DNA from 4 places in the Pantoea eucrina genome. Region 2 is predicted to be linked to each of the others. Evidence: predicted binding sites of a transcription regulator. Region 2 holds the regulator's gene; each other region holds the start of a gene.
What was found. Region 2 encodes PurR, which represses purine synthesis genes. Its sites were predicted from a motif close to CANGCAAACGTTTGCNTG; they were not measured.
Positions count from the first base shown of each region.

Region 1: a site for PurR is predicted at 2,088-2,105, ahead of guaD (guanine deaminase). Genes of this name have one in related genera too.
Region 3: a site for PurR is predicted at 2,097-2,114, ahead of cvpA (colicin V production protein). Genes of this name have one in related genera too.
Region 4: a site for PurR is predicted at 4,101-4,118, ahead of serA (phosphoglycerate dehydrogenase). Genes of this name have one in related genera too.

Region 1 covers NZ_CP083448.1:1,614,284-1,621,892, reverse strand. Annotated here, with positions in the region: gene LAC65_RS07580 (DUF1161 domain-containing protein) at 1-248, opposite strand, end outside; gene LAC65_RS07575 (DUF1283 family protein) at 300-635, opposite strand; gene LAC65_RS07570 (YnfA family protein) at 766-1,092, shown strand; gene ydfG (bifunctional NADP-dependent 3-hydroxy acid dehydrogenase/3-hydroxypropionate dehydrogenase YdfG) at 1,134-1,883, opposite strand; gene guaD (guanine deaminase) at 2,198-3,556, shown strand; gene dcp (peptidyl-dipeptidase Dcp) at 3,607-5,658, shown strand; gene hpxO (FAD-dependent urate hydroxylase HpxO) at 5,677-6,834, opposite strand; gene LAC65_RS07545 (hypothetical protein) at 7,067-7,306, shown strand; gene LAC65_RS07540 (FGGY-family carbohydrate kinase) at 7,310-7,609, opposite strand, start outside.
Region 2 covers NZ_CP083448.1:1,462,712-1,470,320, forward strand. Annotated here, with positions in the region: gene punC (purine nucleoside transporter PunC) at 1-188, opposite strand, end outside; gene punR (DNA-binding transcriptional activator PunR) at 297-1,208, shown strand; gene purR (HTH-type transcriptional repressor PurR) at 1,205-2,230, opposite strand; gene LAC65_RS06900 (C40 family peptidase) at 2,528-3,316, opposite strand; gene LAC65_RS06905 (Grx4 family monothiol glutaredoxin) at 3,669-4,001, shown strand; gene rnt (ribonuclease T) at 4,040-4,723, opposite strand; gene gloA (lactoylglutathione lyase) at 4,832-5,239, opposite strand; gene nemA (alkene reductase) at 5,336-6,433, opposite strand; gene LAC65_RS06925 (TetR/AcrR family transcriptional regulator) at 6,475-7,077, opposite strand; gene eptA (phosphoethanolamine transferase EptA) at 7,117-7,609, opposite strand, start outside.
Region 3 covers NZ_CP083448.1:2,267,488-2,275,096, forward strand. Annotated here, with positions in the region: gene purF (amidophosphoribosyltransferase) at 1-1,513, opposite strand, end outside; gene cvpA (colicin V production protein) at 1,550-2,035, opposite strand; gene dedD (cell division protein DedD) at 2,285-3,046, opposite strand; gene folC (bifunctional tetrahydrofolate synthase/dihydrofolate synthase) at 3,036-4,304, opposite strand; gene accD (acetyl-CoA carboxylase, carboxyltransferase subunit beta) at 4,476-5,384, opposite strand; gene LAC65_RS10670 (DedA family protein) at 5,517-6,179, opposite strand; gene truA (tRNA pseudouridine(38-40) synthase TruA) at 6,214-7,020, opposite strand; gene LAC65_RS10680 (aspartate-semialdehyde dehydrogenase) at 7,020-7,609, opposite strand, start outside.
Region 4 covers NZ_CP083448.1:2,729,129-2,736,737, forward strand. Annotated here, with positions in the region: gene pepP (Xaa-Pro aminopeptidase) at 1-668, opposite strand, end outside; gene LAC65_RS12990 (YecA/YgfB family protein) at 720-1,301, opposite strand; gene zapA (cell division protein ZapA) at 1,471-1,800, shown strand; RNA gene ssrS (6S RNA) at 1,840-2,023, shown strand; gene LAC65_RS13005 (5-formyltetrahydrofolate cyclo-ligase) at 2,159-2,761, shown strand; gene serA (phosphoglycerate dehydrogenase) at 2,783-4,021, opposite strand; gene rpiA (ribose-5-phosphate isomerase RpiA) at 4,300-4,959, opposite strand; gene LAC65_RS13020 (LysR family transcriptional regulator ArgP) at 5,142-6,047, shown strand; gene LAC65_RS13025 (oxidative stress defense protein) at 6,087-6,821, opposite strand; gene LAC65_RS13030 (MFS transporter) at 7,036-7,609, shown strand, end outside.

The DNA.
Region 1 (7,609 bases), 150 kb from region 2:
CCCTCTGCATCCCGCATATTCTTTTTATAAACAATTTTTTGCGTATCATTTTCACAGTGGCCGACCACCTGACCGCCCGCCTGGTCGGCCTGATCGTTTGGCACGATATCCAGCGTAAAATCTGACTCCGCCACGCCATTACTGACAATTTTTTTACTGATATCGGCGCGAACGCTGTCGCAGGAGGCCTGAGCCATCAGCGGCAGCGTCATCACACCCAGCAGCAGTACCAGAGAACCCTTTTTCATCGCAAACTCCTTGTTGACTGTCTCTCTGAACACTATAGCAGCAGCGCCGCGTTACGGCGCGACCGGACGACCGGTGCGGCGATCGAGGCAGCGCAGGGTATTCTCTTCCCAGTAAGCGTTGACGTTATAGCTCTTGTCGCAGGCGTCGCGGGTATCAAACGCGCGGTCCGCTTTGTCGAACTCTTTCTCTGTCCGGGTATTAATCTTGCTGCGCAGATTACGCGTATCGTTCCACTGCTCTTTACTCTGGCGGGCGGCTTCATTGCTGGCCGCGCTATTGCCATCTTCCACGATCAGGCGATCGGTACGGGCAGCGGCAAAGGGAGCGCTCAGCAGCACGCTGGCCGTCAGCAGCGCCGTAAACAGAACGGAAGCATAGTTTTTCATGATGTTGTCCTTTAGTCAGACCCGGTCAGCCGTGCGAGGCTGTTGCCGTAACAGCGGCTAGTATATCATCCTGCTTTTGCTGCTCACCAGCGGTGTGCAGCGCGTTGAGGGAACAGAGAGCAGAGTTATGCTGATCAAGACCGCACTATTATTTTTCATTACGGCTGTCGCAGAGATTGCGGGCTGTTTCTTGCCCTGGCTCTGGCTGCGTAAGGGGATGAGCGCCTGGCTGCTGTTGCCGGCTGCGGCGAGTCTGGCGCTATTTGTCTGGCTGCTCACGCTGCATCCGGCGGCGAGCGGGCGGGTGTACGCGGCGTATGGTGGTGTCTATGTGTTTACGGCTCTGATCTGGCTGCGCGTGGTGGATGGGGTACGGCTGAGCGCATGGGACTGGGCGGGCGCGCTGATAGCGCTGTGCGGAATGCTGATTATTGTCACCGGCTGGGGAAAAGCGTAACAGCGTCACCCGGTGCTATCAGGTGACGTTGTCACACACGGTTATGCGTCTTTATGCACTTTCAGCCCGGCGGTGGTCTGGCTGACCGGCATAATCTCCAGCGTGTTGATATTGACGTGCGCTGGCAGCGTGGTTACCCAGTAAACGGCCTCGGTGACATCCTCTGCTGTCAGCGCCGTTGTACCTTCATACACCGCGCCGGCGCGATCGTCATCGCCTTTAAAGCGCACGTTGGAAAATTCCGTTCCGCCTACCAGACCCGGCTCGATATCGGTCACGCGCAGCGCGGTGCCGTGGAGATCGGTACGCAGATTCAGGCTGAACTGGCGCACAAACGCTTTGGTTGCGCCATAGACGTTGCCGCCCGCATAGGGCCAGCTGCCGGCAATGGAACCGATATTGACGATATGCCCGACGTTGCGCTCTACCATGGCAGGCAGCAGCGCCCGGGTCATGAAAACCAGGCCTTTGGTATTGGTGTCGATCATATTCTCCCAGTCATCGACGCTGGCTTTATGGGCTGGCTCAGTGCCCAGCGCCAGGCCGGCGTTGTTGACCAGTACATCAATGTTGCGCCACTCTGCCGGCAGCGCAGCAATGACCTCCTCGATAACGGCACGATTACGCACATCGAGCTGAACGGTATAGAGGTTTTCACCCAGCTCATCCTTCAGCGCCTGCAGCCGTTCGGCGCGCCGCCCGCTGGCGATCACTTTATGGCCTGTGGCAATGAAGCGACGGGTAATACTTTCACCAAACCCAGCAGTAGCACCGGTAACAAAAATAATCATCTCACTGTTCCTTAACTGTTTTCAGGTAGTCCGCGTTTAACCATATCACCATCATTCTTCGCCTGCTGAAAAAAAGCGGCCGGCAAACTCTCTGTCGCCGGCATGCGTTAACAGGGTGCAGGCGTGCACCGCGCTGATGCATCATGGTGCAGCGTGAGCGGTCGCCAGCAGATCTTAACGCCGGTGCAGATGCACGTAATCGTTTGCGCATCCGGTTGCCTCTCTTTTAGCCTAACCTTATGATTTAGCAGGTAAATAACCCTGAACTGGCACGGCTTTTGCACACTCATTTTATCTTACTGAGAGGATGAGTTATGAATGCTGACAACGAGACGCTGCTGCGCGCCAGTTTTTTTGATTTTACCCGCACGGTAGATCAGCCAGAGGCGCTGAGTGACGCCGCACGCTATTTCGCTGATGGTCTGCTCACGCTGCGTGCAGGAAAAATTGTCAGCCTGGAAAGCTGGAGCAGCGCGGCGCTACGGGTGGATAGCCGGCGGGTCACGGACCTGCGCGGCAAGCTGATTGTGCCGGGGTTTATCGATACCCACATTCACTATCCGCAGACGGAAATGATGGGCGCGTTTGGCGAACAGCTGCTGACCTGGCTGAATAACTATACCTTTCCGGTTGAGCAGCAGTATCACTGTGCAACCCATGCGGCAAAGATGTCCGATTTTTTCCTGCAGCAGCTGCTGGCTAACGGTACCACTACCGCACTGGTGTTTGGCACGGTGCATCCGCAGTCGGTTGACGCGCTCTTCAGCGCGGCGGAGCGGCTCAGCATGCGGCTCATTGCCGGTAAAGTGATGATGGACCGCAACGCGCCGGACTACCTGACTGAAACCCCCGAAACGAGCTATCAGCAGACGCGGGCGCTGATTGAGCGCTGGCACCGGCGCGGCCGTCTTGGCTATGCGCTGACCCCACGCTTTGCGCCGACCTCTTCGCCACAGCTGCTGGAACGGGTAGGTCAGCTGCGGAGAGAGTTTCCCGATACCTGGCTGCATACGCACCTGAGTGAAAATCCGCAGGAGGTGGCGTGGGTCAGAGAGCTTTTTCCCGAGCGCAACGGCTATCTCGATGTCTATCACCACTATCAGCTCACTGGCGCACGCAGCGTATTTGCCCACTGCCTGCATCTGCAGGACCATGAGTGGCAGTGCCTGCACGACACCGGTTCAGCCATCGCATTTTGCCCTACTTCAAATCTGTTTCTTGGCAGCGGGCTGTTTGATCTCAAACGCTGCTGGCAGGAGAACGTGCGCATGGGGATCGGCACCGACGTTGGCGCTGGTACCACCTTCAACCTGCTGCAGACGCTGGGCGAGGCGTATAAAGTCGGGCAGCTGCAGCACTATAAGCTGACCGCCTGCGAAGCGCTTTATCGCGCCACGCTGGGCGGGGCGCAGGCGCTGGATCTCGACGATAAAATTGGCAACTTTGCGCCCGGCAAAGAGGCGGATTTTGTGGTGCTGGATCCGGCCGTATCGCCGCTGCAGCAGCTGCGTCATGGCAACAGTAAAGATATCTTCGAGCAGCTGTTTGTTCTGATGACGCTGGGTGACGATCGCAACATTGCGCAGACCTGGGTAAATGGCCAGCCGGTGTGGCAAAAAGAGAGGGCGGGCAGCACGCCGGGTTGTTGCCCGCACACCGGCGTGCCAGGATAAAGGCTCTCTGCCGCAGGCTATTGCGGCGTTGCTGATTATCAGGAGCGATAATGAACCGATCCGCCAATCCCTTTTTTAGCGCCAGCACGCTGCCGTATCAGGCGCCGCCGTTCGATCAGATAAGCGAAGACGATTTTCTGCCGGCGCTGGAAGCGGGCATCGAAGAGAAGCGCCGCGAAGTCGCCGCGATTATCGCAAACCCTGCGCCACCGGACTTTGCTAATACGTTTGAAGCGCTGGAGCGCAGCGGCCTCTTACTGAGCCGGGTGTGGCAGGTCTTTTCAGCCATGACGGCAGCGAATACGTCGCCACGCCTGCAGGAGGTGGAAGAGATCATTACGCCCGCCCTGGCGGCGCTGCACGATGAGATCTACCTCAATAGCGCGCTCTTCGCCCGGCTGGAGGCAGTCTGGCAGCAGCGCAGTACCGCCTGCCCGGACGCAGAGGCGGTGCGGCTGACGGAGGTTACCCGGCAGGCGTTTCAGCTGGCCGGAGCCAGCCTGAGTGATGATGAAAAACAGCGGCTGCGCGACATCAATCAGGAGCTGGCAGGCCTCAGCACCCGCTTTGGTAACCGTCTGCTGGCGGCGACGCAGTCAGCCGCTTACACCGTCAGCAGCCCGGAGGCGCTGGCGGGACTCGACGATGCAGCGCTGGAGCAGGCGCGTGCCGCTGCGGCCGCACGTGGTCTGGATAATCAGTGGCTGATCCCGCTGCAAAACACCACGCAGCAGCCAGCGCTGAGCCGGTTAACCATCCGCGCCACGCGGGAAGCGCTGTTTGAGCAGGCGCTGAAGCGCTGTGAGCGTAACGATGTTAACGATACGCGGCCGCTGGTTTCGCGTATGGCGCAGCTGCGGGCGGAGCAGGCCGCGCTACTGGGCTATAGCAGCTATGCGGCGTGGAACCTGCAGGATCAGATGGCGAAAACGCCGGAGGCCGCGCTGGACTTTATGCGCAATATTGTGCCGGCAGCCTGCGAGCGCGCCGGGCGCGAGGCCGCAGAAATAGAACAGCTGATGGCTGAGCAGCAGCAGAGATTTGACCTGCGCGCCTGGGACTGGAATTTTTACGCAGAGCAGGTGCGCCAGGCGAAATATGACTTTGATGAAGACGCTATTCGCCCCTGGTTCGCGCTGGATAGCGTGCTGGAGCGCGGCGCGTTCTGGGCCGCCACGCAGCTTTACGGTATTCGGTTCAGCCGGCGCCACGATCTGCCGGTCTATCATCCGGATGTGTGCGTCTATGAGATTTTCGACGCCGATGAGACGCCGCTGGCGCTGTTTTATACCGACTTTTTCGCTCGTGATAATAAAAGCGGCGGAGCATGGATGGGCAACTTTGTTGACCAGTCTGCGCTGCTGGATCAGAAACCGGTGATCTACAACGTCTGCAACTATACCAAACCGCAGCCTGGCCAGCCGGCGCTGCTGAGCTGGGATGATGTTATCACGCTGTTCCACGAATTTGGTCATGCGCTGCACGGCCTGTTTGCCAGCCAGCGCTACGCCAGCCTCTCCGGTACGGCCACGCCGCGCGATTTTGTGGAGTTTCCGTCGCAGATTAACGAACACTGGGCCAGTCATGAGGCGGTGTTCGCCAGCTATGCGCGCCACTGGGAAACCGGGGAGCCGATGCCCGCTGCGCTGCGCGAAAAAATGGTACAGGCCGCAACCTTTAATAAAGGTTATGACATGACCGAACTGCTGGCCGCGGCGCTGCTGGATCTGCAGTGGCACTCCCTCTCCGCGCACGATAAGCCACAGGATGTGGAACATTTTGAACGGCAGGCGCTGCAGGCAGAAAACATTGCGCTGTCAGCAGTGCCGCCGCGCTATCGCTCCAGCTATTTTCGTCACATCTGGGGAGGAGGATATGCGGCAGGCTATTACGCCTATATCTGGACGCAGATGCTGGCTGACGATGGTTATCAGGCGTTCACTGAACAGGGTGGCCTGACGCGGGAAAACGGGCAGCGCTTCCGGGATCTGGTCTTGTCACGCGGAAACAGCAGCGATCTGCAGCACGTCTGGCTGAGCTGGCGCGGTAAAGCGCCAGCGCCAGAGCCGATGCTGCGCCATCGCGGATTAAGCGCAGAGTAGGGCAGAAGCGGTGGCGCGCTATCCCATCGGGCCACCGCAGATTGTGTCGCACATGCCAGCCAGCACCCGCTCGCCGCTTTCGGTTTTTAGCTCTTCATACCAGGCTGCCGTCAGCGCGGGCTCTTTACCGTGCGTCACGTCGCAGCGCTTGCGTGCCTTCAGCACCAGGTCGCGGGTGCGGTCCAGCCGGCGCGCCTGATAGCGCAGCAGCGCATCTTCCACCCCCAGCGAATGTGTCGCCAGCGTTTGTGCCAGCACCACGGCATCTTCCATTGCCGCGCAGCCGCCCTGACCAATATCGGGGGTGGTGCTATGGGCTGCATCGCCCAGCAGCGCCACGCGTCCGCGCACAAAGCGGGTAAGGGGTTCGGTATCGTGTATTTCGACCCGGTTAGTGGTGAGCGGATCGAGCTGCGCTATCAGCCGCTGCACCGGTTCGGCCCAGCCGGCGAAATAGCCGCTGAGATCGGCGCGCAGCGTGGTGCGATCCTGAGCGAGGCCGGCAGGTAGCGGCACATCAAAGAAGAAGTAGAAGCGGTTGCCGGCAACCGGCATCAGCGACACGCGCTTGCCGTCGCCGACAAAAGTGGTCCACTGATCGGCGGGTGCAATCGCTTCATCCACGCTAATCAGCCCGTTCCAGTTTACATAGCCCGCATAGCGACGCGCCACGCGCTCGCCCAGAACCGCCTCGCGCAGTACAGAGTGCGTGCCGTCCGCAGCGATCAGCAGGTCGCCTGTGGCTTCGCTGCCGTCGGCAAAGAAAGCGGTAACGCCCTGCGAGGTTTGTTCAGCATGCGTGACGCGCCTGCCAAAGCGAACGCGCGTCCGGCCATAAGTATCAAGCAGCATCGCCTGCAGCCCGGCGCGTGATACCGGCGCAGGATATTCACCGGTGCGCTGCACCAGCGGATCCAGGCTGAAGCGGGTCAGGGGGGCACCGCTTCGCGCATCGTGATAAGCCATCCAGGCCATATTGCCGCTCAGCGCGCGCAGCGGCTGTTTCAGACCGAGGGCATTCAGGCATTTCACGCCGTTAGGCCAGACGGAAATGGCTGCGCCAACCGGTTTCATCTCCGCAACGGCCTCATAGACTTCCGTCTCAAAGCCCGCCCGTTCCAGGGCGATAGCAGCACTCATTCCGCCGATACCGGCGCCAATAACAATCACTTTCATCATGCTCTCCTGTGCTCAGACAGGGAGATACTGCAACTTCTGTACCAGATGCGCGCCAACAGACAGCGTGTTGATAACTATGGTTTTTTATAAAAGAGACATAATGATGAAACGATTGTTGCAGTGCGTTCGCACTTTTATAGTGCAACTCTATGCGCATGAATCTTTTGTTTCATGCGGCATTCTGACCAGATTTTGCGCATACTTAAAGCTTCAGAGCGGAGGATTAATCATGAAGTGGATAATTGCGTTAATGATGGCGTGCAGCGTAAACGCGATGGCGCAGAGCAGCTGGCAGCCGTCGCCCAAATCGCCGTCTGCTATGTTTACTCCGATCGCGTCAAAATGCGATCTGTCGGCCTGTCAGCAAAACTGCTACGTACAGCAGTCACAGTGCAAAAATGATAGCGGCGGCGGATGTGGCTCGCTGGCGCAAATTTGTGTACAGAACTGCACCAGCCAGTGTCGCTGAGTATCAGCGGGTCTCGCGCCAGATGTCGCGCATCGCCAGCTCCAGTTTTTTAAACTGGTGATAGCGCGCGTCGTGGAAGCTGACCCACTCCGGCCGCGGCTGCCGCTCTTCCGGCTGCAGACGCACCGCATGCTGCACCGCATCCGTCAGATCCCGCCACACGCCCACGCCAACGCCTGCACAGAGCGCGGCGCCCAGCGCGCCGGTTTCCGTACACTCTGCCACCCGCACCGGAATATTCAAAACATCGGCAAACATCTGCGGCCAGATGACGCTGCGCGCGGCGCCGCCTGAGAGCGTGGC
Region 2 (7,609 bases):
AGTCCCCAGCCCACCTGCGCACAGGCAAAGCCCGCCAGAAACAGGCTCAGGCTGGCGCTGATAACACCCGGAGCGGTGGCAAAATCACGCTGCATGTCGCTGAATGCGGGCAGATACATATCCGTGGCGAGAAAGCCGAGCATGCTCAGCAGCGCCAGATAGGGCAGAAATCCTTTAGATGACATCACTATTTTTCTCATTCGGCAGGGAAACGCGAAGGAGTGTAAAAGGGTGCAGTCAGCTTTGTGAAACGCTAATATTTGCAGAGTGCTGTTAAATTTTTTGAAGGCAAAAATATGTGGTCTGAATATGCACTTGAGGTAGCGGATGCCGTCGCCCGCACCGGCAGTTTCAGCGCGGCAGCGCAGGAGCTGCACCGCGTGCCTTCTGCTATCAGCTATACCATCAGGCAGCTGGAGAGCTGGCTTGCCGTGGAGCTGTTTGAACGCCAGCATCGGGAGGTGGTCCTGACGCCGGCCGGCGAGCATTTTGTGCGAGAAGGCCGCTCTGTTATCAAAAAAATGCTGGCAACGCGACGCCAGTGTCAGCAGCTGGCCAACGGCTGGCGCGGCCAGCTCACTATTGCCGTTGATTGTATCGTCAAGCCGCAGCGCACGCGCCAGCTGGTGAAAGATTTCTATCGCCACTTTCCCGATATGGAGCTGATCATCAGCTATGAAGTGTTTAACGGCGTATGGGATGCGCTGGCCGATGGCCGGGTTGACGTAGCCATCGGCGCCACGCAGGCGATCCCGGTTGGCGGACGCTTTGCTTTTCAGGATATGGGCGCCCTTAACTGGCGCTGCGTGGTCAGTCCGGATCATCCACTGGCGCAGAGCGCGCATCCTGACGAAGAGGCGATGCGCGCCTGGCCGTCGCTGGTGCTGGAAGATACGTCGCGCGCGCTGCCGCGCCGTATGACCTGGACGCTGGATAATCAGCGCCGGCTGGTGGTGCCGGAGTGGGAAACCGGAATCGACTGCCTGCAGGCTGGCCTGTGCGTGGGGATGATCCCGGGACATCTGGCGCGGCCGCTACTGGATAGCGGCGCGCTGGTGGAGCTGATATTACCGCAGCCCTTTCCGGAGAGTCCCTGCTGCGTCAGCTGGGCCGAGCAGCGGGCGTCGCCAGCGCTGATCTGGCTGCTGGAATACCTGGGGGATGCTGAGACGCTAAACCATGAGTGGCTCAGCGAGCGCCACGCTTAGCGGCGATAGTCGCGAAACGGACCATCCCCGACGGAGCGACGCTCAATCAGACTGGGCTGAACTTCAATTGTTTGCGGCTCTTCACGTTTACTGGTAATGCGGTCCAGCAGCATCTCCAGCGCTTTCTCACCCAGCTGAGCTTTGGGCTGATGCACCGTCGTCAGCGCCGGCGTAAAGTAGCGGGCGTTGCGCACATTATCATAGCCGATCACCGAAATATCCTGCGGTACGCGCAGGCCCATCTCATCGGCGGCGCAGATGGCGCCCATTGCCATAATATCGCCGCCGCAGAACACAGCGGTAGGCCGCTGCTTCTGGCTCAGGATCTGCTGCATCGCCTGATAACCCGACTCCGGCTCAAAATCGCCCTGTACGATCCACTCCGCACGCACCGCGATCCCCGCTTCCTGCATCGCCTGCAGGAAGCCGGCGTGCCGTCCGCCGCCGGTATTGCGCTCCAGCTGGCCCGGAATAGCGCCAATATCGCGATGACCCCGCTCGATCAGGTAACGGCCGGCCAGATAGCCGCCCTGAAAGGCGTTATCCTGCACGGTATCGGTAAAATCCCCGCGGGAAGCGCCCCAGTCCATGACCACCATCGGAATATTGCGATTCTCTTCCAGCATCTGAAGCAGATCGTCCGGATACTCAGAGCACATCACCAGCAGGCCATCTACCCGCTTTTGCGCCATCATCGACAGATAGGCGCGCTGTTTTTGCAGGTCATTGTGCGCATTGCCCAGAATCAGCGTATAGCCCTGAGCGAAGCAGTGGTTTTCAATCGCTTCAATGATTTCAGCAAAGTAGGGGGCTTCGCTGGATGTCGCCAGCAGACCCAATGTTTTCGTGTGATTAACCTTCAGGCTGCGCGCCACGGCGCTGGGAGAGTAGTGCAGCGCTTTAATCGCCTCCCACACGGCATTACGCGTCTCTTCAGCGACAAAGCGCGTTTTATTGATGACGTGCGAAACCGTGGTCGTTGATACGCCAGCGCGTTTTGCCACATCTTTAATTGTTGCCATGAAAATGGACCTCTTAAACCTATCGCAACTTTATGATAAGTATAGTGTTAAACGTTTGCGTCTGCGCAGGGTTTTCTGCCCGGTTTCAGCATAAAAATGGCTGATTTAAGGCGAGTAATTAACCGTAACAGATAATGACAGCAGCGTGCGCAAAAGGTGTTGCGCAACGAAAGGCGGCGATTCTAGCAAGGTGAGGGGCATAAAACGAGATTTTTACCTGAGGTCAGGCGAAAATATTTAGATTACGGCAGCCGGTATGTGTTCAGGCCAAAACGCGCGCGGCGTGTTGCGCAACCGCTAACGAATGGTTTTAGGTGTCATCATGCGGCGTGCGCCAACATAGTGCTTCTGCCAGTAATCTTCACCCAGCGCGCTGATCTGAATATCCTTGCCGGTACGCGGCGACTGAATAAATTTGCCGTTACCCAGATAAACGCCAACATGATCGGCTGTACCGCGATTATTGATGCGGAAAAACACCAGATCCCCTTTCTCCAGCATTTCGCGCTTGATGGGAGCGGCATCGCGCAGATGATACATTTCGTTGGCCGTGCGCGGCAGTTTGAAACGGACCAGATCTTTGTAGGCGTACCAGACCAGGCCACTGCAATCGAATCCGGTAAGCGGAGAGGTGCCACCCCACTGATAAGGTTTGCCCAGCTGGCCCATAAGTTTAGTCATGGCGGTTTCACGCGCCTTCTGGTAGCGCAGACGGTGGGATTTGCTGAGCCTGATACCGGTCAGCGCATCGGTACTCTCTTCCGCGGCTGCTATTTTCCGGCTGGTACGCTGATGACCATATTTTTTGCTGGCGGAGAGGGCGGGCGCTTTTTTACGGGCGGTACGGGAAGTCGCAGGCGGTTCTGCGTGCAGGCTTTTTTTCGATTTAACTTTTTGTACGGGCGTGACGCGTGTTTTTTTAGCCGAGGTTTTAACCGGACGTCGTTTGCGGCGCTCATCGTCGCGCGCACTCTTTTTCTCCGCTTTCTGCAGGCTGGCGTTAACCGGCTTGTGCGGTGAAGCAGCGGCCACGTTAAAAAACAGCTGAGCAAAAGCCAGTATGAAAAGCGTAATCAGTAAACGCATAGTCCGGTTACAGGTTCGGCAGGCTGCAGAAGCAGACCGCGGCAATATTAGAAAATTCTGATCAGCGATCAGCGCCGGATTGATTCTAATCCACTTTTTTTACAAAAGGTAAGGTCTTTTTTATTAAATCCATCAACACAAGGGCTGTGCAGCAAAAATGAGCGGTTTCAGGCGGTTAACGCAGCATATTTATTGCTAATCGTGTATTAATACACACTTCGTCATACGCCCGTGGCGGCAAACTTAACAAACATGGCGATTCATGCCGCAGCGAGGCAAATTCCCGATTTCAGTCGCGGGATGAAGTCGCTACAATAAACAAACACGAAGTGAAGAATTAAGGAAGGCAAAAATGAGTACTGTTGAAAAAATTCAGCGCCAGATCGCAGAAAACCCGATCCTGCTGTATATGAAAGGATCGCCAAAACTGCCAAGCTGCGGCTTCTCAGCTCAGGCTGTTCAGGCGCTCTCTGCCTGTGGCGAACGCTTCGCGTATGTTGATATCCTGCAGAATCCTGATATCCGTGCTGAACTGCCAAAATACGCTAACTGGCCAACCTTCCCGCAGCTGTGGGTGGATGGGGAGCTGGTCGGCGGCTGCGACATCATCGTTGAGATGTTCCAGCGCGGTGAACTTCAGCCGCTGATCAAAGAAACCGCTGAGAAACACAAAGAAGCGGAATAAATTAAAAGGCCGGCGCTGTGCCGGCCTTTTTCATTCTCTTACTCTGCCGCGCTTTCGCCTGACGCTTCGCTCTCTGCCTCAGCGTCATTTAGCGCCAGCGGCCAGCCACCTAAACGTTTCCAGCGGTTTACCAGCTCGCAAAACAGCATTGCCGTCTGCTCTGTATCATAAAGCGCCGAGTGCGCCTGCGTGCTGTCAAAATCGATACCTGCCGCCTTGCACGCTTTTGCCAGCACCGTCTGTCCCAGCACCAGCCCGCTCAGCGCCGCCGTATCAAAGGTGGCAAACGGATGAAAGGGGTTGCGTTTCAGGCTGGCGCGCTCAGCCGCCGCCGTAACGAAGCTGTGATCAAAGTTGGCATTATGCGCCACAATAATCGCCCGGTTGCAGCCGCTCTCTTTAAGCCCTTTGCGCACCTGTTTAAAGATGGCGTGCAGCGCTTCATATTCGCTCACTGCGCCGCGCAGCGGGTTCGCAGGATCGATACCGGTAAACGCCAGCGCTTCAGGATGAAGAAGGGCACCTGCAAAGGGTTCAATGTGAAAATGCTGGGTTTCGTCACGCTGCAGCCAGCCATCCTCATCCATTTTCAGGGTCGTGGCGGCAATCTCCAGCAGCGCATCAGTCTGCGCATTAAAACCGGCGGTTTCGACATCGATAACTACCGGATAAAAGCCGCGAAAGCGTTGGTTAAGGGCGTTCTGGGCGTTCGATTCAGACATCAGGATCTCATAGCAGTGAAAAGGGCAGCGCGCATTATGGCAAAAAAGGCGGGAGGGTGCAGCAGATGAGAAAAACCAGCCCGCAAATTTGCGGGCTGGCGTCAGGCATCAGTTACCAAGGCCATTACCGGCATGCTTGTTTTCAATCAGCTCAATTTTATAGCCATCGGGATCTTCAACAAACGCAATAATCGTGCTGCCACCTTTAACCGGGCCCGCCTCACGGGTTACGTTGCCGCCCGCGCTACGGATGCGCTCGCAGGTTGCGGCGACATCGTCTACGCCCAGCGCGATGTGACCATAAGCGTTCCCAAGGTCATATTTTTCCGTACCCCAGTTATAGGTCAGCTCAATGACCGCACCTTCGCTCTCTTCGGTGTAGCCAACAAATGCCAGAGTATATTTATATTCTGCATTTTCACTCTGACGCAGCACGCGCATACCCAGTACGCGGGTATAGAAGTCAATTGAGCGTTGCAGATCGCCAACGCGTAACATGGTGTGAAGTAAACGCATAACATCCTCTTTTTTAACATGGTCAGATTTTGACGCAGAAACAGTACAAGTATAGCGGGTGACGGGGCTGCCGCATCGTTATGCGGCAGCTGCCGGTTACAGCGTCGGGTAGTCGATGTAACCTTCCGCACCGCCGCCGTAGAAACTCTCCGGGCGCTGCGGGTTAAGCGGAGCATCCTGCTGCAGGCGGGCAACCAGGTCCGGGTTGGCAATAAAGTCGCGGCCAAACGCCACGGCATCAATCAGGCCGCGCGCGATCAAATCATCCGCTTTTTCCACGCTGTAGGCGCCGGCACCGATGATCACACCGGGGAAAGCCGTGCGGACTTTTTCGCGGAACGCATCAGTGTAAGGTTTGCCACCCGCCCAGTCTGGCTCAGAAAGGTGCAGATAGGCCAGGCCGCGTTTGCCCAGTTCACTGATATACCAGAGCGCAGCTTCCTCTTCGTCCGGGCCATTTTCCAGGTTCTGGAACGCCCCGACAGGTGAAACGCGGATCCCGACGCGATCGGCAGACCAGTTGGCGATCGCTGCATCCACAACTTCCAGCGCAAAGCGGCCGCGCTTTTCAATCGAGCCGCCATACTCGTCGTCGCGCTTGTTTGAGTCAGGCGACAGGAACTGGTGCATCAGATAGCCGTGCGCTGAGTGCAGCTCAAGCAGGTCAAAGCCAGCCTCGCGGGCATTGGCTGCAGCCTGGCCGAAATCCTGCACAATCTGTTTAATTTCATCGACGGTCAGTTCGCGCGGCACGGAGGTCTCTTCGCGATACACGCTGCCGTCAGCGGCGCGCAGCGAGGTACGGGTACCGGCTGGCAGGGCAGAAGGCGCAACCGGTGCATTGCCTTCTGGCTGCACGCTGTAATGTGAAATGCGGCCGGTATGCCACAGCTGGACCGCAACGTGGCCCTGAGCAGCGTGAATGCCTTCGTTGATCATCTTCCATGCATCAATCTGCTGCTGCGTATGCAGGCCTGGTGCGCCCGCATAGCCTTTAGCCTGAAAAGAGACCTGCGTCGCTTCAGTAATAATCAGGCCCGCTCCGGCACGCTGCTGGTAGTACTCAGCCATCATCGGCGTGGGAACATCACCCGGCTCAATGCTGCGCAGCCGCGTCAGCGGTGCCATGAATACGCGGTTAGGAACGGTAACTGCACCCACTTTCAGCGGGGAAAATAGCTGTTTGCTCGCCATAGTAATTCCTCTATTAGACCGGTCGTCTATAAACATCTGTTTTAAAAATGCGGGCCGTTAAGCCACTGTTCGATAGTGCTGAGTGCCAGATTAATCGGATCTGGTTCGCGGGAAATTTTGCTCTGCAGACTGGCGCCCAGCCAGAGCAGATAGCAACGCTGCGCAAGCTGCACCGGAGTCTGATTAAATAGCAGCGGCTGTTCAGCCGCAGCCTCGGTCAGGCAGTGTGCGTAAGCGGCAATAATGGCGCTGGCGCCGCGCTGCAGCGCATCGCGCATCGGCTCTGAGAGATCGCATACCTCAGCCGACAGCTTGACGCCCAGGCAGCCCATAATAAGCCCCTGCTCAGCAAACAGCTGCCGGCCTGAACGAAAATGCGCCAGCAGCCGCTGACGTGCAGGCAGGGATGGCAGCGTCAGCTGCTGATTGATCTGCTGCAGATAATTGACGAAATAGCGCTCCAGCAGCGCAACGCCAAACGCCTCTTTAGAGCGGAAATAGTAATAGAAGGACCCTTTCGGCACGGCCGCCAGCGTGAGTACTTCGTTAAGTCCCATTCCGGTAAAGCCGCGCTGCAGACAAACCTGCTCGCCGGTAGCGAGCAGGTGTTCACGGGTTTCATTACGTTGCACACTTTTATTCATGAGCAAAAGCCTAGTAGACCAGTCGGTCTAATGCAAGCGTCAGCTTTTCTGCTGGCACGATTTGATCATATCCAGCTGCGGCTGATAAACCTGCGTCCGGATGTCAAACAGGCCCAGCAGCGTATGAAACAGGTTATCCTGGGAGACCGGTTGCGTTGCGGCCTGCCGCCGCAGACAGCTTTCATCCAGATGAAACGCGCTGGCATAGCCGGGTGAGAACCACATCAGCAGCGGAATATGCGTCTGCTGTGACGGGGCGAGCATCCAGGGCGCGCCGTGCAGGTACATACCGTGTTCGCCCAGCGACTCACCATGATCCGAAAGATAAACCAGCGCCACGTTAAAGCGGTCGCTCAGCGCTTTTAGCTTGTCGATAGTCTGGCTAAGCATGCTGTCGGTATAAAGCAGGGTATTGTCATAGGTGTTGACCAGCGCCTGCGGATCGCAATCCTGAATCTGATTACTGTCGCAGGTGGGTGTAAAACGACGGAACGCAGCCGGATAGCGCAGATAGTAGGCCGGGCCGTGGCTT
Region 3 (7,609 bases), 800 kb from region 2:
CTTCGTTATGGATCTCCAGCCCTTCCACTTCGTTCTGACGCTGCAGCGCTTTGGCGTCGTCGTTACGCAGCGACTGCAGATACTCGAGGTATTGCTGATCCACATCCTTAGTGACGTAAACGCCGTTGAAGACGGAGCACTCAAACTGCTCAATGTCCGGATTCTCTTCGCGTACCGCTTCGATCAGATCGTTCAGATCCTGGAAGATCAGCGCATCCGCCTTAATCAGCTTGCGGATCTCCTCCACCTCACGGCCATGGGCAATCAGCTCGGTAGCACTTGGCATGTCGATGCCATAGACGTTTGGAAAGCGGATCTCCGGTGCAGCCGACGCGAGATAAACCCGTTTAGCACCCGCCTCGCGCGCCATCTCGATAATCTGTTCAGAGGTCGTACCGCGCACGATAGAGTCATCCACCAGCAGCACATTTTTATCGCGGAACTCTGCACGGTTGGCGTTGAGCTTACGGCGAACGGCGCTGCGGCGCAGATGCTGGCCCGGCATGATAAAGGTGCGGCCCACATAGCGGTTTTTCACAAATCCCTGACGGTAGGGCTTGTTCAGGATGCGCGCAATCTCCAGCGCGGTATCGGTCGAGGTTTCCGGAATCGGAATCACCACGTCGATATCGAGATCTTCCCACTCCCGGGCAATTTTTTCCCCGAGCTTGGTGCCCATGCGCACGCGCGCGCTATAGACGGAAATCTTATCCAGGAAAGAGTCCGGGCGGGCAAAATAGACATATTCAAACAGGCAGGGATTACTTTTCGGGTCCTCTGCACACTGGCGGGTCGAAAGCTGGCCCTGTTCAGTGATATAGACCGCTTCACCCGGCGCAACGTCACGAATGAACTCAAATCCCAGCGTATCCAGCGCCACGCTCTCCGAGGCAACCATATACTCTGTGCGGCCATCCTGCATGTCGCGCTTGCCGAGCACCAGTGGACGAATCCCGTTCGGATCGCGAAACGCCACCATACCGTGTCCGATAATCATCGCCACCACGGCATAAGCGCCACGCACCTGCTGATGCACTGCCGCTACCGCGGCAAAAATGGTTTCCGCATCGAGCGGATAGTGCTGAAAGCGATCCAGCTCCTGCGCAAAAATGTTGAGCAGGATCTCTGAATCGGAGGTGGTATTAACGTGACGGCGACCGGTCTCAAACAGCTGTTTGCGCAGCTCATGCGCATTGGTGAGATTGCCGTTATGCGCCAGCGTAATACCGTAAGGAGAGTTAACGTAAAATGGCTGCGCTTCAGAGGCGCTGGAGCTGCCGGCGGTAGGGTAACGCACGTGGCCGATACCGATATTGCCCTGCAAACGCTGCATGTGGCGCGCTTCAAACACGTCGCTGACCAGACCATTTGCTTTGCGCAGACGGAAGCAGTTCAGCGCATCAATAGTACAAATGCCGGCGGCATCCTGTCCGCGGTGCTGCAGCACCGTTAACGCGTCATAGATCGACTGGTTTACTGGCATAAAACCGGTGATACCAACAATACCGCACATATTGTCATTTCCTCATTAGCCGCACTCCCGATGGTGTCACCGGGGTAAAAAACTTGACGTGCTTTTCAGGTAATCAAAAAACCACCTGATGATATAACTGAACTGGGGAATGAGCTGAGACTGTTGCCAGTCCGGGCTTTTTGAAAAGCCGGTGAATGTATCAAGGAAGAAAAGAATGGCGGAAACAATCAGCACGCCACGCAACGCCCCGAAACAGACCCCCAACACCCTGTCGGTTCCCGACAAGCCGGTTTTCTCAACCAGCGAGCCGATCACATAGTTCACGATGGCACCCACAATCAGGGTGGCAACGAATAACACCGCAATTGCGATGCCGTTGCGAACCAGTTCGTCGTTAAAACCTGTAAACCAGACTGCCAGGTAGGCGTAGTAATGACTGGCGACAAAAAACGCGCATCCCCAGGTAACAAGAGATAAGGCTTCCCGGACAAACCCGCGAATCAGGCTGACCAGAGCCGAAAAACCAACTACCGCAATAATGACGTAATCAATCCAGATCATGAACGCTTCCAGTACAGTGCTTCGCACCCCTGCATCCAGTTCGGGGCGCATTCTAACAGAAAAAGAAAACGTTTGCGTAGCCTTTTCCCGTTCGCGGTGATGAAAAAGGGCGAGGAAAAATAATTCCTTCGCCCGTTACTATCAGCAATATTTAACTAGCTGATTTTAAAATTAATTACCTGCTTTAACCCGGCATTTACGCGCTATAAGCCACGCCTGTTACTGCTATCGGCGTGGCTTATCAGCCTGTCAGCGCACGCTATAGGGTTTCACCACGCCGCCCAGTCCGGAAACGCTCTGCAGCTCGCTCAGCGAACTTTGCAGCTTCGCTTTAGAGGCGTCAGGTCCGACGTAGATACGGGTGATTTGCCCCTGCACCGGCGATGACGGCACAGTAAAGGCGCGGTAGCCAGAGAGCCGCAGCTTCGCCACAATCTCGTCCACTTTCGCAGCGTTCTTCAGTGCGCCAAGCTGTACCACATACGCCTGCCCGGCCGGGGCGCTGGCTGGCTTCTGCGTTTCTGCCGGCTTGCTCTGCTCCGCTGCTTTTGGCTGCTCTGCGGGTTTTGGCGTCTCCACCGGCTTCGGCTTCGGTTGCTCTGCCGGCTTCGGCCTGCTCTGCTCGGTGGTTTTAGGTTTCGTCTGCTCAGCCGGTTTCTGCTGGGTTCTGGGCTGCGTCTGCTGATGCACCGCCGGTGGCGTGACTACGCTCGGCTGGCTGTTCTGCACCGGCTGCGCGCTGCCGCTGACGGCCGGATTTTGCGTGGCCTGAGTGGTCGCTGACTGCTGCGCAGCACCGGCACCTTCCGGCGGCTGCGACGGCAGCGGCTGCGTGACCGGCGGCACCATTTCGCTATCCTGCTGATCGTCAGGTTTTGGCACCAGCGGAATCGCTGCAAACTCTTCCTTATAATGCTTTTTCTTACCGTCCAGCAGGCCCGGCAGCACAATGACACCAATCGCCACCAGGATCACCGTGCCCACTAACCGATTTTGAAACTTACTCGCCACTGCCGTTCTCCGCTGCCATCGATTCCATAACCTGTGCTACGGTGTGAAATGACCCACACACCAGAATCACATCCTGCCGGCTGGCCTGCGCACGCGCCGCCCGCCACGCCGCATCAACGCTGGTATACGCCGTACCGCTCTCCAGATGCGCAAGCAGCTCCTCTGCCGATGCGCCACGCGGACCCGCCAGCGGCGCGCAGTACCAGTGCGTCACCTGCGGCGCCAGCGCAGCGAGCGTACCGGCAATATCTTTGTCGTGCAGCATACCCGCTACCGCATGAACCGTTCCGCCCGCGGGCAGCGCTGCCAGACGCGACGCCAGCCAGGCAGCCGCGTGCGGGTTGTGCGCGACGTCCAGAATCACCTGCGGCGCATGGCTTATGGTCTGGAAACGCCCTGCCAGTACCGCCTGCGGCAGATGCGCGCGGATAATGGCGTCAGGCACCTGCAGACCCGACGCGCGTAACGCAGCCAGCGCCGTGGCCGCATTAGGCAGCGGCACCTGCGGCAGCGGCAGATCGCGCAGCTCACCCTGCGCATCCTGCAGCATCCAGCTATCACTACCGCCCTGCCACTGCCAGTCGCGATTGACCTGATGCAGCACGGCACCGGTCTCTGCTGCCACCGCAGCGATGCTTGCCGGCATCTCCGCTTCGCCCACTACGGCAGGTTTACCGGCGCGGAAAATACCCGCTTTTTCCCGCCCGATACTCTCGCGGTCGGGGCCAAGCCAGTCCGTGTGATCGAGTGCGATACTGGTGATCACCGCCACATCACTGGCAACAATATTGGTGGCATCAAGACGGCCACCCAGTCCGACTTCGAGGATCACCACGTCAAGATTCGCCTGGCGGAACAGATTAAGCGCAGAGAGCGTGCCAAATTCAAAATAGGTGAGCGAGGTATCACCACGCCCCGCCTCGATTTCAGCAAAGCTGGCGCTGTGCTGCGCCTCCGGCAGCTCCGCACCCTGCACGCGTACGCGCTCGGTGTAGCGCACCAGATGCGGCGAACTGTAGACGCCCGTACGGTAGCCTGCTGCCATCAGTAGCGTTTCCAGCGTGCGGCAGGTGGTGCCTTTGCCGTTGGTGCCGGCGACGGTAAAGATAAAGGGAGCGGGTTTCAGCAGGTCAAGCTGCGCGGCAACGCGCTGAATACGATCCAGACCCAGTTCAATCGCCTGTGAGTGAAGATGCTCAAGATAGTGAAGCCACGTGGCCAGCGGCGACGTGCCCTGAGGAGGCTGATGCGTGTTCATGAGTCCCGTCTGTTGCGTAGTACAGCTCATCGTTCAGCGCAGCGGCGGAAAGAGAGGCCTGCGCGCGGCTGATGGCTATCAACAGGCAGGAACCGGCACGGCTGCTCACTGAATAATGGGATGTACGGAATGAAAGTAAAAAGGCGCATCGCTGCGCCTTTCGGTTGCCTGTCAGGCGTCGTTGCTTTCTGGTTCCACCACCACCGGTGGCTCGCCATCCAGCTGCGGAGCCGGCAGGTTCATCATTTTTGCCAGCAGGCTGGCCAGCTTAAAGCGCATTTCCGGACGACGGATGATCATGTCGATCGCGCCTTTTTCAATCAGGAACTCACTGCGCTGGAAGCCCGGCGGCAGCTTTTCACGTACCGTCTGCTCAATCACGCGTGGACCGGCAAAACCGATCAGCGCTTTTGGCTCCGCCACGTTGAGATCGCCCAGCATCGCAAAGCTGGCAGAAACGCCACCCATGGTCGGGTCAGTCAGCACGGAGATATAAGGCAGACCGCGCTCCTGCATTTTCGCCAGGGCCGCACTGGTTTTTGCCATCTGCATCAGCGACTGCAGCGCTTCCTGCATACGTGCACCGCCGCTGGCCGAGAAGCAGATCAGCGGGCAGTTATCTTCCAGCGCCTGCTCTACGGCACGCACAAAGCGCGCGCCCACGACTGAGCCCATCGAGCCGCCCATAAAGGCAAACTCAAACGCCGCCGCCACAACCGGCATGCCGTGCAGCTGGCCTTTCATGACGATCAGCGCATCTTTTTCGCCGGTGTCTTTCTGGGCCGCTACCAGACGATCCTTATACTTTTTGGAGTCGCGGAACTTGAGCAGATCTTTTGGCTCCAGCTCGCTTCCCAGCTCAACCATCGACCCTTCATCCATCAGGCTATGCAGACGCTCGCGCGCGTGCATACGCATGTGGTGGTCGCACTTCGGGCAGACCTCAAGGTTGCGCTCCAGCTCGGCGCGGTAGAGCACCTGACCACAGCTGTCGCACTTGGTCCACACCCCTTCCGGGATGCTGGCTTTGCGCGTAGGCGTCGTGGTGCTTTTATTCAGTATGCGTTCAATCCAGCTCATTGATGACCTTTCTGTTTAATGCTGACCTGGTCCAGTCTTTTCGTTACTGCTGAAATCACCTTCAGCAGGCCGTAAATGTCGCTCATTAAACCACAACCTGTTCACGCTGTGGATAAAAATCTGGTGACGGGCTTACTGCGATTTCTGCTGACGCGCCTGACGGCGATGACGCCATACTTCAATCACGCCCGGCAGTATCGATACCACGATAATGCCGACAATCAGCAGCTTGAGGTTCTCCTGCACCACCGGCAGATCGCCAAACAGATAGCCGGCATAGGAGAACAGCAGTACCCACAACAGCGCGCCCGTAACGTTGAAGAGCGCAAAGTGGCGATAGGACATATGTCCCATACCCGCCACGAAGGGGGCAAAGGTTCGCACGATTGGCACAAAGCGCGCAAGTATAATGGTTTTACCGCCGTGGCGATCGTAGAACGCATGGGTTTTATCGAGATAGCTGCGGCGGAAGATTTTAGACTGCGGATTACTGAATAGCTTCTCACCAAACAGGCGGCCAATGGTGTAGTTCACCGCATCGCCGAGAATAGCAGCGATAACCAGCAGCGTGACCATCAGGTGCACGTTTAAGTCGTTGCCCGGTAAGGCAGCAAGCGCGCCTGCCACAAACAGCAGCGAATCACCCGGCAGGAATGGCGTCACCACCAGACCGGTCTCGCAAAACAGGATCAGGAACAGGATGGCGTAGATCCAGATGCCATACTGCGCCACCAGTTCGGCCAGGTGCACATCAATGTGCAGAATAAAATCGACAACAAAATGGATAAACTCCATACCAGCTAACTCCCTGACACCCTACGGTTAAAAATTAATCTGCGAGGAACAGTGGTCCCGGCGCAGGCTGTGGTAACGCAAAATGGGACGGGTAATCCACCGCCACCAGGTATAACCCTTCCGCTTTCGCGGTTGCCGCTGCCAGCGTGCGATCTTTTGCCGCCAGCAGATCCGCTATCCAGCTCTCCGGCTGATTGCCATTGCCAACCTCTATCAGGCTGCCGACGATGTTACGCACCATATGGTGCACGAAGGCGTTCGCTTTGATATCGACAATGACAAATGCCCCCTGCCGTATGACGTTCAGATGGATCACGTTACGCCATGGCGTACGCGACTGGCACTGAACGGCACGAAACGAGGTGAAGTCATTTTCACCCAGCAGATGCTGACCGGCACGCTGCATTTTCTCTGCGTCCAGCGGATGGTAGTAGTGCGTCAGCCCGTTGCCGAGAATAGCCGGGCGCAGCCGCTGATTATAAATCACATAGCGGTAGCGTCGCGCGGTCGCGCTGAAGCGCGCGTGAAAGCTCTCCGGCACCGCTTTTACCCAGCGTACGGCGATATCATCCGGCAGATTGGCATTGACCCCCAGCGTCCAGGCGCTGTCAGCGCGCCGGGAAGTGGTTTCAAAATGCACTACCTGACCGGTGCCGTGTACGCCTGCGTCTGTCCGCCCGGCGCAAAACACGCTGACGTCATGGTTCGCTACTTTCGCCAGCGCTTTCTCCAGCTTCTCCTGCACGCTGCGTACTTCATTTTGCCGCTGCCAGCCATAGTAGCGGCTGCCGTCATACTCAATGCCCAGCGCCAGCTTCAGGGTTGTCGCCTCCGCCTGCATCAGTAGAAATACTCCTGCACCAGCTTCTCCGCCGTTTTCACTGCCATCAGCGCGCCGCCAAAGCGTACGTTATCCGCCACCGACCAGAACTGCAGCAGCTCCGGAATGCCGTAGTCGTTGCGCAGGCTGCCAATGCTCAGCACTTCATTACCGGAGGCATCACCAACCTGCGTCGGGTAATCCCCCTCTTCGCTCAGGCTGATATCTTCCGCACGCGCCAGTTCATCACGTGCCTCTTCGGCAGAGAGCGGACGCAGATTTTCCAGATAAACGATTTGCGCATTACCGTAAAACACCGGCGCCTGCACGCTGCTGACGGCAATCGGCAGTCCCTCATCCTGCAGCACTTTACGCACCTGCTCCACGACGCGACGTTCACTTGCCACGCTGCCGCTGCTGTCTGCCTGCTGCGGCAGCAGGTTAAATGCCAGCTGACGGCCAAAATAGTGTTCGTCAGGCGGAATGCCATTCAGCAGGCGCGCACTCTCGCCTGCCAGTCCATCCACGGCAGCTTTGCCCTGGCTGGATACTGACAGCAGGTTTGTTACCTGAATGCGGCTCAGCCCGGCGGTTTCAACCAGTGGCTTGA
Region 4 (7,609 bases), 1.3 Mb from region 2:
GCGCCGTGGCGGGAGAATTCATGGTGGATCTCCCCTTCAAGCTGATACTCATACATGCCGGGGCGGCACTGCTGCATGGCGCGGGTATGCGCCAGCGCGCTGATTTTTCCCGCCTGACGCAGTATCTCAATCTCTTCTGCGCTTTTAAACAGCCGCATCTCATGCACCCAGGGACGCCAGTCGGTCACGCTGGCTGGTGCGCTAAGATTCTGCCGGAAACCGCGACGTAATTTTTCCAGTGCGCTAAACAGCAGCTGGTCAGCGTAACCATATTCGCCCTGCGCGTGATACACCACGTCAAGCCCGTTCAGCAGCAAGTGCAGCTGTTCGCCAATATCATCCCACGGCAGTGCGCGATCAACACCCAGCTTCGCCGGCGCAGCCTCCTGCCCGAGGCGACGGCCAGACCACACCTCGGCAGTCAGATCGCGTATGCGGTTAAACAGCACGCTGTGATTGTGATGTTCATCGCTTTTGATCAGCACCAGCAGCGCCTGCGGCTCGTTAAACCCGGTGAAATACCAGAAGTCGCTGTTTTGGCGGTAGCTATATTCGGTGTCGTTGCTGCGCGTGACTTCAGGTGCTGCAAAAATCAGCGCCGCGCTGCCGGGGGCCATCTGCGTAATCAGCGCCTGACGACGCTGCCGGAACTGTTCCAGTGTGATCATAGTTGCACTCCCTGTTGATAACGGGCAGCAGCGCTGCCCGCAATGACGCGCTTAGTGTAGCGTAGGTTTCTGCACTTCCGGTGCGGTTGGCGTATGCGGGCGTGTGAAGGTGTCGTGACACAGCAGCGCCGCGACGCGCACATACTCAATCACCTCTTCCAGCGACTGCTCCAGCTCTTCCTGATCTTCATCTTCTTCATAGCCAAGCTGAGCAATGGTACGCAGATCGTCAATCGCCTCGCCGGTTTCACCGGTGACTTTATCCAGTTTAGGCTGCGTAACGCCCAGGCCAAGCAGGAAGTGATTAACCCAGCCCGCCAGCGCATCAGCCCGGTCAAACACGGTAATATCATCTTCATCCGGCAGCATCAGCTGAAACAGAAAGCCATCCTCTTCCAGGGTCGTAGTCAGGCTGTCATGCAGCGCCTGCAGCGGCTGCGCCAGGCTCTGCGAGAAGGCCATGCCTTCATTAGCCAGATCGTGCACCAGCGTCTTCCAGCTGGCGTCCTGATTACCGCCACACAGGATGCCACACAGCAGTCCATGCATTTCGGCAGGCGTCATGCCCACACCCTGCTGAGAGAGGGCTGCGGCCAGCGCGTTGTAAGTGGGTGTTGCGTTCTGTAAAGACATAAGCTTTGGTCGTCGTTGGCAGAATAAGTTCGTGATATGCTACCACCAGGTGCCTCAGGGTTTCCAGAAAAGGGGTTGTATCTTCTTACCCGCGTCTATATAGTTGCGCACCTTCCGGGCCAGTGGCGAGCCGGGTGGAGCGAACGAAGTAATCAGTCAGGATGGTGGCATGTCTGCACAACCGGTAGATATACAAATTTTTGGTCGTTCTTTGAGAGTAAATTGTCCGCCTGAACAGCAGGATGCACTAAATCTTGCCGCAGAGGACCTCAATCAACGGTTGCAAGATTTAAAAGTTCGCACTAGAGTCACAAATACAGAGCAACTGGTGTTCATCGCCGCGTTAAATATCTGCCACGAGCTGGCGCAAGAGAAAGGTAAAACGCGAGACTACGCAGCAAACATGGAACAACGTATCCGCATGCTGCAGCAGACGATTGAACAGGCTTTAGTTGAGCAGGGTCGCATTACCGACCGCCAGGGCCCTAAATTCGAATAATACTTCATGGTTCTCATGCCAGAGCAACGATGAAGTCCTGTTTCTCTGAGATGTTTGCAAGCGGGCCAGTCCCCTGAGCCGATATTTCATACCAACAGAGTGTGACGCTCTGTAGCCTGTGAGCATGCTCGGTTCGTCCGAGAAGCCTGATGGTTGCGACGGCATACTCACCTTGAACCAAGGGTTCAAGGGTTACAGCCTGCGGCGGCATCTCGGAGATCTCTTTTCTGTTTTATCCGGCATCATTTCAGGTAGTAGCGTCAGCCGAGACTGCGGCTGCTACCTGAAGCCAGTCCCCCTCCCCCTTCTTTTGCATGTTATAGTCAGCGCAAGCTAACCCACTCTTTAGGGGGATCCTGTGTCCGCTATCGATTATTCCGAACGCCAGCTGCTGCGTCAGCATATCCGCCATCTGCGCCGGCATCTGACGCCTGAACAGCAGAGTGAAGCGGCCGAACAGCTGGCTGAGCACGCGATTAACCTGGCACCTGTCTCAGCGGCACAAAGCATTGCGCTGTTTCTCTCTACCGACGGTGAAATCAATACCCGCCCGCTGATTGCCCGTCTCTGGCAGCAAAAAAAAGCGGTTTATCTGCCGGTACTGCATCCGTTTGCGCCAGGCAACTTGCTGTTTTTGCGTTATACCCCTGAGACGCAGCTGGTCATGAATAAGCTGCGCATTCCGGAGCCGCCACTGGATATTACGCAGATGACGACGCTGGATCGACTGGATGTCATGCTGGTTCCGCTGGTGGCGTTTGATGAGAGTGGACAACGGCTGGGGATGGGCGGCGGCTTTTACGATCGCACGCTGCAGAACTGGCAGCGCCACGGCTGTCTGCCGATTGGCATTGCCCACGACTGCCAGCGCGTTGAGGCGCTGCCGACAGCCGCATGGGACATCCCGCTACCCGCCGTGCTGACGCCGGCAAAGCTGTGGCAGTGGGATGCTTCGTTCTGACGGGCATATGCCCGTCACCAATCAGTAAAGCAGGCGCGCGCGCATAGTGCCCGGAATAGCGCGCATGAGCTGCAGCGCTTTATCCGCCACATCTTTTTCCGCATCGATATCAATCACCACGTAACCAAGCTGTGGCGAGGTCTGCAGGAACTGCGCCGCGATATTGATATTCTGCTCAGCGAAAATCTGGTTGATGGCGGTAAGAATGCCCGGACGGTTTTCGTGAATGTGCAGCAGACGGCTGGCGCTGGCACCGTGCATCGGCAGTGATACCTCCGGAAAATTAACCGCAGAGAGCGTCGAGCCGTTGTCGGAGTATTTTGCCAGCTTACCCGAGACTTCCAGGCCGATATTCTCCTGCGCTTCCTGCGTTGAACCGCCAATGTGCGGCGTCAGAATAACGTTATCAAACTCGCACAGCGGTGAATTAAACGGATCGCTGTTGGTTGCCGGTTCGGTCGGGAAGACGTCAATAGCCGCACCCGCCAGATGTTTGCTGGAGAGCGCATGGCACAGCGCCGGAATATCGATAACGGTGCCGCGTGCGGCGTTGATCAGCAGCGCGCCCGGCTTCATCAGCGCCAGCTCTTCCGCGCCAATCATGTTCTGGGTTGAAGCGGTCTCCGGCACATGCAGGCTGACCACATCACTCATATTGAGCAGATCCGACAGGTGACGTACCTGCGTGGCGTTCCCCAGCGGCAGCTTGTTTTCAATATCGTAAAAGAAAACGTGCATCCCCAGGCCTTCAGCCAGCACGCCGAGCTGCATGCCGATATGACCATAACCAATGATACCCAGCTTTTTGCCGCGCGCTTCATAGGAGCCGGTTGCCACTTTGTTCCAGATACCGCGATGCGCTTTGGCGTTCGCTTCCGGAATGCCGCGCAGCATCAGCAGCATCTCGCCAATCACCAGTTCAGCCACGGAGCGGGTGTTGGAGAAAGGCGCGTTAAAGACCGGAATACCGCGCCGGGCGGCGGCGTTGAGATCGACCTGATTGGTGCCGATACAGAAGCAGCCGACCGCGACCAGTTTTTCCGCTGCGGCGAAGATCTCTTCCGTGAGCTGGGTGCGGGAGCGGATACCGATAAAGTGCGCATCACGGACAGAGGCTTTCAGCGACTCCGCATCCAGCGCCCCTTTGTGAAACTCAATGTTGGTATAGCCTGCCGCGCGCAGATTCTCCAGCGCGCTCTGATGCACGCCCTCCACCAGCAGAAATTTAATTTTGTCTTTATCCAGTGATACCTTTGCCATTTCCCGACCCTATTCAGAATTCAACGTGGAGTGCCATAAGATTACCTTCTGCCAAAATAACAAATTCTGGCAATGCGGCAATACAAACGATTGCGACCACGGCAGCACGCCCCGGCTTTCAGGCAGCACAAATCCATACAAAATCGCAGGATGCCGGGAGCAGAGAGCAGGAATCGGCTCTCCATGCTCTGTTTGTGACATAAGTCACCAAATTCAGGCTGATAAAGAAAAGCAGAATTAGCCGGGGGAAAAACGGCGCGTCAGGCGCGCCGGAGAGATCATTTGAGAATGGTTTTGACGCCATCCGGCGTGCCAATCAGCGCGACATCAGCGCCGCGCGTGGCAAACAGGCCGACCGTGACCACGCCCGCCAGCGCGTTGATGTTTTTTTCCATCGCGACAGGATCGAGGATCTGCAGATTGTGCACGTCGAGGATGATATTGCCATTATCGGTCACCACCTGCTGCCGATACTCCGGCTGGCCACCAAGCTTAACCAGCTCGCGCGCGACATAGGCACGCGCCATCGGGATCACCTCAACCGGAAGCGGGAAACGGCCAAGGATATCAACTTCTTTGGACGCATCCGCGATACAGATAAACTTCCGTGCGACCGCCGCCACAATCTTCTCGCGCGTCAGCGCCGCGCCGCCGCCCTTGATCATCTGCATATGCGGGTTGATCTCATCGGCACCATCGACATAGACCGCGATATCATCCACGTCGTTAAGATCGAAAACCGGTATGCCCAGCGATTTCAGCTTCAGGGTGGAGGCTTCAGAGCTGGAGACCGCCCCCTCAATCTGGTGCTTCATGGTGGCCAGCGCGTCGATAAAATGCGCGGCCGTTGAGCCGGTGCCTACGCCAACAATGGTGCCTGGCTGCACATACTGCAGCGCCGCCCACCCTACCGCTTTTTTCAGTTCATCCTGGGTCATGGTATGTTTAAAACCTGTGCGACATCAAAGTGCGCATAGTATAAAACAACGCGCTGTAAAAGTGCGCGACTCACGCACCACCGATTTTTACCTTTGGAAGCCAGTCCGCAAAAATGCACCCGCCGCACAGCGCGGCCATTTTGTGGCATAGTACTTTCCACCCTGAACGAGAGAGAACAATAATGAAACGCCCGGATTACCGTACGCTTCAGGCGCTGGATGCAGTGATTCGCGAGCGCGGCTTTGAACGCGCCGCACAGAAGCTTTGTATTACCCAGTCAGCCGTATCGCAGCGTATCAAACAGCTGGAAAACCTGTTTGGTCAGCCGCTGCTGGTGCGCACCGTTCCGCCCCGCCCGACTGAGCAGGGGCAGAAGCTGCTGGCGCTGCTGCATCAGGTAGAGCTGCTGGAGGAGGAGTGGCTGGGTGACGATCAGAGCGGGACCACGCCGCTGCTGCTCTCGCTGGCGGTCAACGCCGACAGCCTTGCTACCTGGCTGCTGCCGGCGCTGAAAGATGTACTGGCGGACTCCCCGGTGCGGCTGAATCTGCAGGTAGAAGATGAAACGCGTACGCAGGAACGTCTGCGCCGCGGTGAAGTGGTGGGCGCCGTGAGTATCCAGCCGCAGCCGCTGCCGAGCTGCCTGGTCGATCAGCTGGGAGCGCTCGACTATCTGTTTTGCGCCTCACCCGATTTTGCCGCCCGCTATTTCCCCAACGGCGTGACGCGATCTGCTTTGCTGAAGGCGCCGGCGGTAGCGTTTGACCATCTGGATGACATGCATCAGGCGTTTTTGCAGCAGAATTTTGATCTGTCACCGGGCAGCGTACCCTGCCATATCGTTAACTCATCAGAGGCGTTTGTGCAGCTGGCGCGGCAGGGATCGGTCTGCTGTATGATCCCGCATCTGCAAATTGAGCGCGAACTGGCGCAGGGAGAACTGGTGGATCTGACACCGGGACTCTATCAGCGCCGGATGCTCTACTGGCACCGCTTTGCGCCAGAGAGTCGCCTGATGCGCAGCGTCACCGACGCGCTGATTGCTCACGGGCATCGGGTACTGCGTCAGGATGAGGTCACGGCCTGAGCATAGCGCAGCGGCAGATGCCGCTGCGGCTGTCAGCTATCAGGGCGTCGCGGCGTTCGGTTTAATTTCAAACACCACATCGACCTGATCGTCAAAGTGAATACTCTGCTGTTCATACGTCTGCTGCGCGGTGGTATCGGCCGGCGCGGCGGCAGCTTTATACATGCGCGCCATCGGCATCGGCTGATAGTTGGCTACGTGATAGCGAACGCTGTAGACCGGGCCCAGCTTCGCGTTAAAGCCTTCTGCCAGCGCGCTGGCCTGCTGCGTCGCGTTAGCAATGGCGGCCTTACGCGCCTGCTCTTTATAGCTTTCTGCGTCTGCCACACCCAGCTCAACGGTGCGGATTTCGTTCAGGCCCGACTTCAGCGCGCCATCGAGCAGATCGTTCAGCTTATCCAGCTGACGCAGCGTCACTTCCACCTGGCGTACCGCGCGGTAGCCTTTCAGTACCGACTTACCCTCTTTGGTGTAGTCATATTCTGGCTGGGTGCTCAGGTTAGCTGCATCGATATCTTTCTTTTCGATACCGCTCTTTTGCAGAAAATCAAAATATTGCGCCACGCGCGCGTCAGCCTGTTTTTTAGCATCGGCGGCTTCTTTGGAGGCGACGCTGACCATAATTGAGAGCGTCGCCATATCCGGACGCGCATCAACGCTTGCCTGGCCGGAAGTGACCACGTGCGGTCCCTCAGGCACTTCTCCGGCCTGTACCATGCCCGACAGTGCGCCAGTGCTCATTGCGGCGACCAGCGCCAGTGCTTTCAGTTTCACAAACTCCTCCTTGGAAATCGGGTTACCGGCTGCCACTATGGCGAAACCGCTACTGCTTTACTATGCGTGATGCTCTGAGTTTGCGCAGAGAGAAAAGTTCGTTCGCGCTGCGTTTTAACCTGCTGCCGGCTGCAAACTTATCACTACAGGGTTGCTAAAAACAGCATTGTGCGTTTCGCTAGATGGATACTCTCTGTTTCCAGGAACCCTGCCCATGGCGCACGATCCCTTAAGCTCTGGCGCGCCTGCTGCTGGCGTGCGCGTCGGGCGCACGCGTTTTCTGATGCTGGCACTGGTGTTTGTGAACATCATTATCAACTATATGGATCGCGCTAATCTGGCTGTGGCAGCGCCAGCGCTGAGCGCTGAGTTACAGCTCACGCCGCTGCAGATGGGGCTGATTTTTTCTGCGTTTGGCTGGATCTACGCCGCACTGCAAATCCCGGGCGGCTGGCTGATTGATCGACTCGGTGCGCGTATGGTGTATGGCGTGGCGATGATCGGCTGGTCGCTTATCACCCTGCTGCACGTCTGCGCCAGCAGCGTGGCGGCGCTGGTCGGGCTGCGGCTTGGCGTCGGCGCGCTTGAAGCGCCGGTGATGCCGGCGAACAACCGTATTATTTCCGGCTGGTTTCCCCTGCATGAGCGCGCCAGCGCCATTGGCATTTACTCCTCGGCGCAGTTTGCTGGTCTCGCCTGCGTTACGCCGCTGCTGTTTCATATTGAAGCCGCATTTGGCTGGCGCGGGCTGTTCGCTATCACCGGCCTGACCGGCATTCTGTGGGCGG